2 regions of the Priestia sp. VA7 genome follow, and region 1 is predicted to be linked to the other one. Evidence: riboswitches for the same ligand, from Rfam matches in the RefSeq annotation. Region 1 holds a riboswitch; the other holds the start of a gene.

The links. Region 1 has a riboswitch for S-adenosylmethionine ahead of mtnK (S-methyl-5-thioribose kinase). Riboswitches for the same ligand answer to the same signal wherever they lie in the genome.
Region 2: it holds a riboswitch for S-adenosylmethionine, as region 1 does, so the genes downstream of both, AC0C45_RS20505 (Na+/H+ antiporter NhaC family protein) here and mtnK (S-methyl-5-thioribose kinase) in region 1, are expected to answer to the same signal.

The regions. Positions count from the first base shown of each region.
Region 1 is NZ_JBVQPN010000002.1:633,864-639,498, forward strand. Features, by position in the region: gene AC0C45_RS09720 (PAS domain S-box protein) at 1-1,347, shown strand, start outside; gene AC0C45_RS09725 (methylated-DNA--[protein]-cysteine S-methyltransferase) at 1,366-1,869, shown strand; gene AC0C45_RS09730 (hypothetical protein) at 1,870-2,034, opposite strand; gene mtnA (S-methyl-5-thioribose-1-phosphate isomerase) at 2,168-3,226, opposite strand; gene mtnK (S-methyl-5-thioribose kinase) at 3,262-4,434, opposite strand; SAM riboswitch class I at 4,570-4,720, opposite strand; gene AC0C45_RS09745 (carbon-nitrogen family hydrolase) at 4,812-5,594, opposite strand.
Region 2 is NZ_JBVQPN010000004.1:519,769-525,403, reverse strand. Features, by position in the region: gene AC0C45_RS20505 (Na+/H+ antiporter NhaC family protein) at 1-1,081, opposite strand, end outside; SAM riboswitch class I at 1,167-1,273, opposite strand; gene AC0C45_RS20500 (ABC transporter permease) at 1,375-2,142, opposite strand; gene AC0C45_RS20495 (ABC transporter ATP-binding protein) at 2,135-3,046, opposite strand; gene AC0C45_RS20490 (YtoQ family protein) at 3,217-3,657, shown strand; gene AC0C45_RS20485 (Ger(x)C family spore germination protein) at 3,819-5,030, opposite strand; gene AC0C45_RS20480 (spore germination protein) at 5,014-5,635, opposite strand, start outside.

The sequences.
Region 1 (5,635 bases):
AATGCGATTGAAGCGATCTTGATTTGGAGAGATGATGGTGAAATCTTGAACGCTAATCTTGCTTCTTCGCGTACATTTGAGCTGCCGTTAAACAAATTAATTGGAAGCAATTTGTATACATTTATCGATACAAAAAGCTTTAGTGCGTTAAAGGTGCTCCAAACGTTTCAAACAAAAGGAGAAATTCGCAATCAGCTTCCTTTTTACATGCCAAATGGAGAAATCAAACAGTTGGAATTCACAGGGAAAAAAGGCATTATAGAAGGAGACCATTTAACGATTTTTCGAAACATCAGTGAACGTACAAAAATCGAACAGGAGCTTCGGAATAACGAAGAGAAATTCAGACAGATTTTTAATGGTTCGATCGATGGGTTAGTTTTATGGGACGGCAAGCGAAATATTATTGATGTAAATTCTTCTCTTTGTGATATTCTAGAACTCAGCAAAGAGGAGATTTGTGCGCACTCCATGGAGGATTTTATTTCTTCAGCGAATTTGGATGCGGTCATTGAGCATAAAGAAACGATTGAGCAAAAAGGGGAAGCTGAAGGAGAGATTACGTACGTTACGGGGAACGGAAAAGTTAAAAATATCGAATTTTCCACGAAAAAAGATATCTTACCAGGTCTATATATGACGCTTTTAAGAGACGTAACGGAACGAAATCAAATGCAAGAGCAGATTCGAAAATCGGATACGCTTCAAGTAGTCGGACAGTTAGCAGCTGGGATTGCGCATGAAATCCGCAACCCGATGACAGCTTTAAAAGGGTTTGTTCAGCTGTTAGAAAGCAGCATTCAAGAAGACCACTCTCTTTATTTTGATATTATTAAATCTGAATTAAAAAGAATTGAAACCATTATTACAGAGTTTCTCGTACTCGCTAAGCCACAGGCCGTAAAGTTTGAAAAGAAAAATCTAGCTGCGGTTGTTAAAGAAACGATTGATTTATTAAATGCTCAAGCGCTTTTAGAAAATATTCAGTTTGAACTAAGTGTGTCTCCTCAGCTGCCAATGGTGTACTGCGAGCCGAACCAGATTAAGCAAGTACTAATAAATGTCATTAAAAATGCAATTGAAGTCACGTCAAACGGAGGAAGAATTATTGTTGAAGTCTACTCTACAGAGCCGCACTACGTGACGGTCTCCATTCGAGATCAAGGGGATGGAATGCCCGAAGAGCGCATCAAGCGCTTAGGAGAACCATTTTATACGACAAAAGAAAAAGGAACGGGACTCGGTTTGATGGTCTCATATAAAATTATCGAAGAACATAAAGGGCGAATTGAAGTGGAAAGCAAAATAGGAGAAGGCACAGCTTTTCATGTTATTCTTCCAGCTTAATTAGAAAGGATAAAAAATATGTACTACGGAGAAATGAATTTATTTTCTGATTTGAAAATTTATATTGTAGCCTCGGAAACAGGGGTTCAACATATTTGGTTTGATAGCGATGATCATAATGAGCAGCTTAAAGAACTTGTCCATGACGAGAATTATCACCATGTGAAAGAAGCGAAGCGACAGCTGGAGGATTATGCTGAAGGGCGCACGCTAACATTTGATTTGCCTTTGGATATAAAAGGAACAGACTTCCAAAAAGAAGTGTGGCTAACGCTTAAAGGTATACCTTATGGACAAACGTGGTCTTATAGTGATGTAGCGGAGTCTGTTAATCGCTCTAAAGCCGTAAGGGCTGTGGGACAAGCGAATCGTCGAAATCCACTGCCTATTATTTTACCTTGTCACCGTGTGATTGGAAAAAATGGAGCTTTAACAGGTTATGCAGGCTCCCAAACTCATATAAAAGAGAAACTATTAATGCTTGAAAGAAATGTAGCAAAAGGCGCTCTGGAGTTAAAATAACTATTCACCGTCCAATTTCCAGCCTTCTCCCTGCACAAAAACACCGTCAATTTGCTGAGGAGAAGGGAGGGAATTTAGTTCTTCATCTTTGGATAAATCGAATAGCTGATAGTGCTGCTTACGATTCAGCGCTTTGTTTTTATCTGTTTTTTGCTCTGAACTCATATTTACTCCCCCTTATTCAAAAAGAATCCCCTATAATATATGTAGAAAAAGAAGAGAGTACTGTTACAATTGTGTTACAAATGCAGGTGGAAACCAGTGCTCAACAAAAAAAGCCGCATAGCAGCGGCTTTTTTTATTGAGCAGATTGCAGCAAAACTTTTTGAATGGATTCCAAAGACGGGGAATGGATAATTCCATGCTCTGTAATAATGGCCGTAATCAGTTCGCTTGGCGTCACATCAAAAGCTGGATTGTACACAGAGATTCCGTCTGGAGCAATTTGTGTATCTCCAATGTGCGTTACTTCTTTAGGTGAACGTTCTTCAATAGGGATGCTGCTGCCGTCTTGAATAGATAAATCAAATGTGGACTGCGGCGCTGCTACGTAAAATGGAATACCGAATGCTTTCGCTAAAAGAGCAAGTCCATATGTTCCAATTTTGTTAGCCGTATCGCCATTTGCTGCAATGCGGTCAGCACCTACAATAATCCCATTAATTCCTTTTGTTTTAATGGTATGAGCGGCCATATTATCCGTAATCAGCGTCACGTCCACTTCCGACTGCTGAAGTTCCCAGGCTGTTAAGCGAGAACCTTGAAGAACGGGTCTTGTTTCACAGGCAAATACTTCAAGCGGAATATCACGCTGCTTAGACAAGTGAAAAGGTGCTAAGGCTGTTCCATAATAAGCTGTAGCAATTGAACCAGCATTACATATTGTCATGATTTTATCCTTCTTTTTAAATAAAGAAAGAGCATAATCCCCAATTCGGTAGCACGTTTCTTCATCTTCTACTTGAATTTGAATAGCTTCATGAACAACTTTTGTTTTAGCTTCATTAACGGACGAAGCGGATTCAGCGCTTTTCGCTACGCGCTCCAATGCCCAAAATAAATTGACGGCAGTAGGGCGTGAGCTAGCTAAATACTGTTGATCAAGAGCTAGCTTTTTGTTAAATTCCTTGACTGAATCTGTGTCATAGCTAAGCGCAGAAAGAGCAAGACCAAAAGCCGCCGTAATGCCAATTGCAGGGGCTCCGCGTACTTTCAAGGTAGTGATAGCATCCCATACGTCTTTAATGGTTTGCAGCTTAATATATTCAACGTTGCCAGGAAGCTGCTGCTGATCTAATAAAGTAATATATGATTCATTCCATTCCACTGAGCGCGGAAGTGATAGTGTATTTGTCATGCTGATACCGATCCTTTCATTGTGTACATTATTCGTTATCGAAGTAAATGTTCAAATTCATTTGGTGAAACGTCTTGTTGGTGCAGAAGCAAATAGCGTCCAATTTTTAACGCAGTACGTTTAGCGTTAATTTTTCTTTCCTCTGAAGAAATTTCGTCTAAGTCCGCCACGTGAGCTAAGCCAATCGTACGTCGAATGATTTCACATCCTGCATATCCAACAGCATCTTGCCACGTTTGCGTTAAAATTTCATGTAATAAGCGCTCATCTTTAGCGAAAGGTTCAGTGTTTTCAGAATGCCAAAGCGCAGTAAAGGTATCTTTGAATACGTTCCATGTGTTCGTAATGTGTGCAAATAACGGTTCGCGATTTGTTTCTCGAGAAAGAGCATTTAAAAATAAATTCGCAACAAATTGCCCTAAATCGAATCCAAACGGACCGTAAAAAGCAAACTCTGGATCAATCACTTTCGTTTCTTGACTGCTAGCAAAGATGCTGCCTGTATGTAAATCACCGTGGATTAGCGTTTGCGCATTTGTTAAAAATTTATATTTTAATTTTGCTGCTTGTAGCTTTACATCACCATCATTCCACAATTCTTCTACATCAGGACGCAGCGCTTTTTCAAATTCATTTGTATCAATATCAAAAAAAGGATCTGTAAAAACTAAATCTTCCGTAATATTGCATAAGTCGGGGTTGCTGTACTTAACAACTTCTTCTTTTTTATCCTGAGGTTTTAAGGCGAAATCAGACGTTTTGAACGCAATATGTCCTAAAAAAGAACCGATATGCTGTGAGAGCAGAGGATAACTTTCACCTTGAATAAGTCCGGCGCGAGAAATCGTTAAGTGAGACAGGTCTTCCATGACCGTAACAGCAAGCGTTTCATCGTGGTAATAAACAGCGGGCACAAGTTCTGGCGTAAATGCACCGAATTGCTTGAGCGCATTGCTTTCAATTGTGGCACGGTTCAAGGATAGAGGCCAGCTTTCGCCTACAACTTTTGCATAGGGAAGCGCTTGTTTGACGATAATGGATTTATTCGTTTGATCATTTATGATGTGAAAGACAAGATTTAAGTTGCCGTCACCAATTTCACGGGCAGTCAGTGCTTCTGTGGCATCAAAAAGACCTAGCTTTTTCACAAGTTTGATTGCTGAAATTTCTGTTAAAGGGTGATACTTCTCTGTTTTTGTTATTGACATCGGAATCCCTCCATAGTTTATTAAACTGATTTGTTTACTAAGTTAATAGGTTTAAGAATATATGGAGGCTTTTATAATTTTAGAAAATATAAAAGCCTCTTTCGTTGGAAAGAGGCTTGATTGTAGTGTTCAAACCTCTTATCTGCCAGAAAAAATTACTTTCTGTTGGAATTAGCACCGTGCCTTTGTAAAACATGTTTTACGGGTGTGATCCATCTTAGGATGGAATGACGGTCGGTTGCTGGGCTTCACAGGGCCAAATCCCTCAGCCAACTCTTGATAAGAGTACGATTACTTATTCAATTTTGATTTGTTTGAATATTTTATGATATCTGGTGAAAATCGTATCATGCAAAAAAACGGCTGTCAATACATAATTAATAAAATTCTGTACGGCGATCTGTAAAGACGGGAATTTGTTTACGAATTTCTTTTACAAGTTCCAGGTTAACGTCAGCACTTAAAAGTTCTTCGCTATCGCCAGCTTCAGCGATTATTTCTCCCCACGGATCGATGACTAAGGAATGTCCGGCAAATGTGTTATTAGGATCTTGGCCTACACGATTACATGCGATTACATAGCATTGATTTTCGATTGCACGGCTAATGAGCAGGGCTTTCCAGTGGGCAAGTCTTGGAGCCGGCCACTGAGCGACAACAAACAAGACTTCTGCTCCGCTGCTAGTATGAACCCGTATCCATTCTGGGAAACGAATATCGTAACAAATAACTCCTGCGCACAGTGACTGTTCAAGTGTAAAAAGGTTTTTTGCTGTTCCTGCTTCTAAATACAGGTGTTCATCCATTAATTTAAATAAGTGCAGTTTACTGTATTGTGATACTTCACGACCTTTTCGGTCAAAAATATACATCGTATTCGTGACGCCTTGCTCTGTTTTTTTCGCGATCGAACCTCCCACAATATTTACTTCGTTCGTTTTAGCAAACTGAGAGATTAATTGCTTGGCTTGCTGCCCTTCATCATCTGCAATTTCGTCTAGCCGCGTCAAATCATAGGCTGTATCCCATAGCTCAGGAAGCACAAGGATATCAGGGTTTTCTTTCAGGGCTTCCGTCATCTTTTGTTCGATATATTTTCGGTTTTTAGTTGGGTTTCCAAACGCAATATCAAGCTGCAAACACGTAATTTTTACACTCACTTTATCATCCGTCCTTTTTTAGTAGTTGAAAAAAATGACTT
Region 2 (5,635 bases), on a different contig from region 1:
CAATTGAATACTTATCAGAGATTTCTTTTGCTAGCGGACCTGCCGTAATAATTGAAATCGTGTTATTAGCCGTTGCTAAATTTGTTAAACTTACCAGTCCAGCGATGCTGAATTCTCCGCCTTTTTTCGTTTGGATACGTCGTGTTAATAAGTTCAATAAGAACTGAATACCGCCATTATAGCGAATAAGCTCAACCATTCCGCCGATTAGCAGAGATAAAATAATTAACTCTGACATTCCGCCAATACCTTCTGTCACAGTTTTAGCAAGAGAAGAAAGCGTGTAGCTTCCGTCAGCTAATCCGATCACGCCGGCCAATACAATTCCTCCGGTTAAAATACTTAATACGTTTGCACCAAATATTGCAGCGACTAAGACGCCCACATAAGGTAAGATTTTAAACCAGCTGAAGTCTTTAATTTCTACTGATGACGTGTTGCCTAGCGTCATTACAAGCAATAAAATTACCGTAACAATCGCTGCAGGAAGTACAATAAAAAAGTTCACTTTTAATTTATCTGACATATTTGTTTTTTGCGTACGAACTGCTGCAATAGTCGTATCAGAGATTACGGATAAATTATCTCCAAACATTGCACCACCAACAACGGCAGCAATTGCCAATGTAATGGATACATGCGCTTGCTCACTGATCCCTACAGCGATAGGTCCTAGCGCTGCGATTGTTCCCATTGACGTTCCCATCGAAATTGAAATGAATGCGCCAATAACAAAGATTCCGACTACCACTAAGCTTTGCGGAAGCACAGACAGAGCTAAGTTTACCGTTGAATCAACAGCTCCCATGCCTTTAGCCACTTGAGAAAAAGCACCTGCTAAAATAAAAATAAGCACCATAATAATGATATCAGGATGTCCTGCTCCTTTAGCAAAACGTTCCACTTTTACATTAAGTGAATCTTTGCGGTTCATAACCAGCGCCACAATGGCTGCAATGATAATGGCTACTAATACAGGCAGCTTATAAAAATCTCCCGTTATAATTCCTGATCCGACAAACAGGACTAAAAAGACGCCCAGCGGTAACAGCGCCCAGCCGTTTCCTTTTTGTTGTTCCATTCTTAACACCTCTTGTTTACGTAATAAAAAAAGACCTCTTCTTATTGATAAGAAGAGGTCTCTTATTTGTATCATAAGATTACCCTTCTCATCTTCCAAACGAAACATCGTCTGCTGGATTTGGCACCGCACTGCGTACAGCCAGTTGCCGAGACATCATAGGGCCAGTCCCTCCGTCTCTCTTGATAAGAAGTTTATAGTTGTTTTAAAAATAGTCTTTCACTACTGTAAGCTCTTTTTATTTAATTGTCAAATGCTATTTTAGAAAAATATATAGTGCGAAAATTCTCACATCAATTAGCTACGTCTCGTTTCAAAAACGCTGCCCATGCCACGCCCATAAAGAAGACAAAATGCGCCACCAAGATGAAAATGGAAAATGGAATTGTCATGCCGTCAAACATCGTCTTCATTCCGTCCATATACTGCACAAAGTTCGTGTTGGCGAACAGTAAAAATTTCCCCCACCATAAACCAAACTGTGATACTAGTCCTGTTACAGCTTTCGCCCCGATACTTACGACAATAGCCAGACTGGAAGCAAGCGCGCTGTTTCTAAATAAAGACGACAGCATGAATGCGAACGTCATCATCATAAACGTTTCCATATACGCACTGTCATACGTAAGCGTAATATTTTTAAGCAGCTGCGCATCTCCTTCTAGACTGGTAAATCCAAAGAACAAGGCTCCCCATACAAACGAAAAAAGCAAATAGCTCAGTAAATAATACAAGCTAATTAAAATGAGGGTTAGGTACTTGGATGCTAAAATCGTTGAACGTCTAGCAGGGCGAATTAAAAGAAGCTTAATGGTACCTGCCTCAAACTCTTTTGCAACCATTGCCCCTCCAACAGCAAGAGCGAAAAATTGAACGAGAATCAGCATACCTGAACTAAATGACAGGAAGTTCAAAATGTTGTCTTCTGTCCCTGCACTGTTTGCTACTTTTTTCATTAATAGAGCCATACAAAGAGTTAAAATACCGATGGTAATAAACGTGACTTTTGTGCTTCTTTTGTAAAACCATTTCATATGTTCATTTTGAATTAGCTTAAGCATGGTGCTCTCCTTCCGTAACGGACATAAACGAATCTTCAAGCGTCTCATACACAGGAGTGATTCGGTAGACTAAAATATCGCTGTCCACTAATTTTCTATTTACAGCTGGAATTTGTTCTTTTACAATCGCCACGTCGATAATATGTGATCTCATCGTTACTTCAAATTCTTGTGATAAAAGAGCCGCTGCTTTTTGCGCGTCAGACACCTCAAATTCTACGTACATTCCTTGGTCTTGACGATTTGGAGATAGATCTTGAATGGCTTTTAACTCACCGTCTTGAATAATGCCAACGCGGTCACATAATGCTTCTACCTCTTTTAATAAGTGGCTCGCGATTAAGATTGAAATTCCTTCTTCCCTGCAAAGCGTTTGTAAATATGTACGAAATTCTCTCATTCCCGCTGGGTCTAGACCATTTGTTGGTTCGTCTAGTAAAAGCAATGCAGGCTTATGTAAAATGGCTTGAGCTACTCCTAAACGCTGTCTCATCCCAAGAGAATACGTCTTCACTTTTGCATGAATGCTGTTTTCAAGCTTTACTAAAGCAATCACTTCATCCAAGCGTTCTGATGTGATCCCTTCATGCATATTCGCAAAGTGTTTTAAATTTTGATAGCCCGTCAGATAATCATAAAACTCAGGGTTTTCAATAATCGCTCCAATTGATTTCATAGCTGAAGTAAACTGTTCTTTTAAAGGAAACCCATTGACGGTAATTGTTCCCTTTGTTTCTTTAATGAGTCCTACTACGGTACGAATTAGCGTTGTTTTTCCAGAGCCGTTCGGACCAAGCAATCCGAAAATCTCACCGCGCTCAACCGATAAGGATACATCATGCAAAATGGTTTTCTTCCCAATTACTTTACTGACATGATCTACTTGTAGCACTGTTTCTGTCATCAGGTACATCCTTTCTTTAATTAGCAATACGCTTTCTATTGTTTCTCTTTTTTAACTATTTGTCTACTATAACCTTATTTTTGGAAAAGTAGCCCATTCAAATCATTCGTATTATCCGCTTACATTTGATAAAATAAAACAAATCTTAGTTAGAGGAGGACTTCTACATAATGAACTTAACCGTATACCTTGCCGGGCAAATTCATGATAACTGGCGAGACGAAATTAAAAACCAAGCGGAACAATTAAACCTTCCCCTTACCTTTGTCGGTCCCATGACAGACCATGACCGCTCCGACAACATTGGAGAAGAAATTTTAGGAAAACAGCCTAACGCTGTCTTAAAAGATGAAGCTGCTTCTCAAATTAATAATTTACGCACGCAGGTGCTCCTTAAAAAATCTGATGTGGTCATTGCTTTATTTGGTGAAAAATACAAGCAGTGGAACAGCTCAATGGATGCAGCGACAGCCATCGCATTAGATAAACCGCTAATTTTGGTTCGCCCCGAAAAACTGCACCACCCTCTTAAAGAACTGGCAAACAAAGCGCAAGTTGTAGTGGAAACGCCAGAACAGGCTCTTCAAGCACTAGCTTATATTTTTGAATAACAACGAATAAGAGCTGTCGAAAATCGGCAGCTCTTATTTGTTGTTTATTGAAGGCTCCGTACGAAGCATGCGATGAGTATTTCGTGGGAAGTCTGAGATTATTATTTTTTTGGGTTTTTTTCATTTTTGACATAACGATAAGCAAAGTTACAGTCGGGTGCTTACTTTTTTGACCCGGATGCTCCATAATCTTTAATCGTTAATTTCACATCATAGTTAATTGGCACTTCACTAAATGTTTGATCCCAATTTTCTTTGACCCTCATCCATGTTCTAGGGTGCTTAATTCTCAATTGATTTCCGAAACCTGCAACATCAACTTTATATTTTGTTTGCATTTTTTCTAGTGCGTTTGTTACCAGGTACTTTACTTTTTTTTCTGAAGTTTTTTGCGCATTCTGTAAAAATTGATTATTAAAAGCGCTCCCTGAGGTCATCCAACTTTCAGATAGCCTTCCCACTGATTCAATGTGTACATCAAAAGAGATATTATCTCCTTTAACATGGGGTTGAATGTGACTTTTCATAGACTCTATTTCATATACAATCAGCTGACCGGTCTTTTTATCAAAGCTTTTCACTAGGCCACCTTTTCCTTTGCCTGTGATCCAAGCTAAACCATCTAGTTCTTCTTCATTCAAAAAACCAATCATTTTGCTTGTTTCCCCTTTAATTATACCAGCACCCACAAATTTGATTTCTCCATTTGCTGATAATACATTTTGCATCAGAAAACTAGACCCAGTTTGAATCTTGCTTGCTAATTTAATAAGCGGCATGGGCGGTAAAATTCGCGTTGTTCGATAAGTATTGTCCATCATTCCATACAGGTGAAAAGCCGGGATCTCTCCCGCTGTTTTAGATTCTAACGTGTCGCTAGCTCTTCCTTTGCTAATAAACACAAGGCAACTAGGTCTAAAATCATTGTCCCGAAGAGTTTGGTCCACTAATTGTTCTAAACTATACGCTCGTGCAAGGGCCTCACTGATAACCATTACTTTCATATGAGGACTAGTTAAAGGAGTGTCACTTCTTAAAGATAATTCACGAAGCATTTGAAAAGGAGAATCTCCTGTTTCCGAGATATTTACGTAAGATTTTTGCTGCGGTCCTCCTTGTTTAGTCGTTGAACTTGCGACTTGAGGAGTGATAAGTTGGTAAGTTGACGTAATCAGGTTCTTTTTAGTATACCCTTCTCCTTGTTCATCAAATTCTTTTTCAGCTATGGACTCCTTACCTTTATCATAAGCCACACCCACTCCAAAACTTTGCTCTTCAATTTCATGACTGCTCCAGCAGCCTGCCAGAGGTAAGAGCAAAAAAACAGAAAACAAAACCAATAGGAACTGGAAATGGTTAAAGGTTTGTTTCATACTTTACTCCCTTTACTTTTGAAATAATGAGAAGAAGCAGCGGCAAAAAGCCAAATAAAACTAAGGCGATATTGCCAATCACATCTCCCAATTTAAATACATCATTAATATTTTTAGGAATCATGGAAATAAGATATATAACCGGAAGCAAACCATACATAAATGGATGAATGTTTTTTTGGAAAAGCTGAGACAGTCCTAATGAAGCGGCGTAATGGTTAATAGTAAAAGAAGCAAACATCTGCATGATCCATACAACTAGCAGCAAGGAATCAAATCGTTCAAAAATCAAGCCTGTCAGCTCAAAACTCCTTATTAAATCAAGCGTTGGCCATGTTCTTATTACTACTCCATCAATCGATAACGCTCCAATAACCATTACAACAGTAATCACATAAATAAATATAGGAATAGTAATTCCAACTAGCACAGCTTTTCCTGCTTTGTGTGGTTCTTTCATAAAAGCTAAAATGATTAACATAATTTCAGGACCCGTAAATGCAAGAGCAGTTGTTTTTACTCCTTTTAGTACAGGAAGGACTCCTGATCCAAGTACTGGGCGCAGATTATCTATTTCAAATATTTTCATACTCATAAAAGCTACC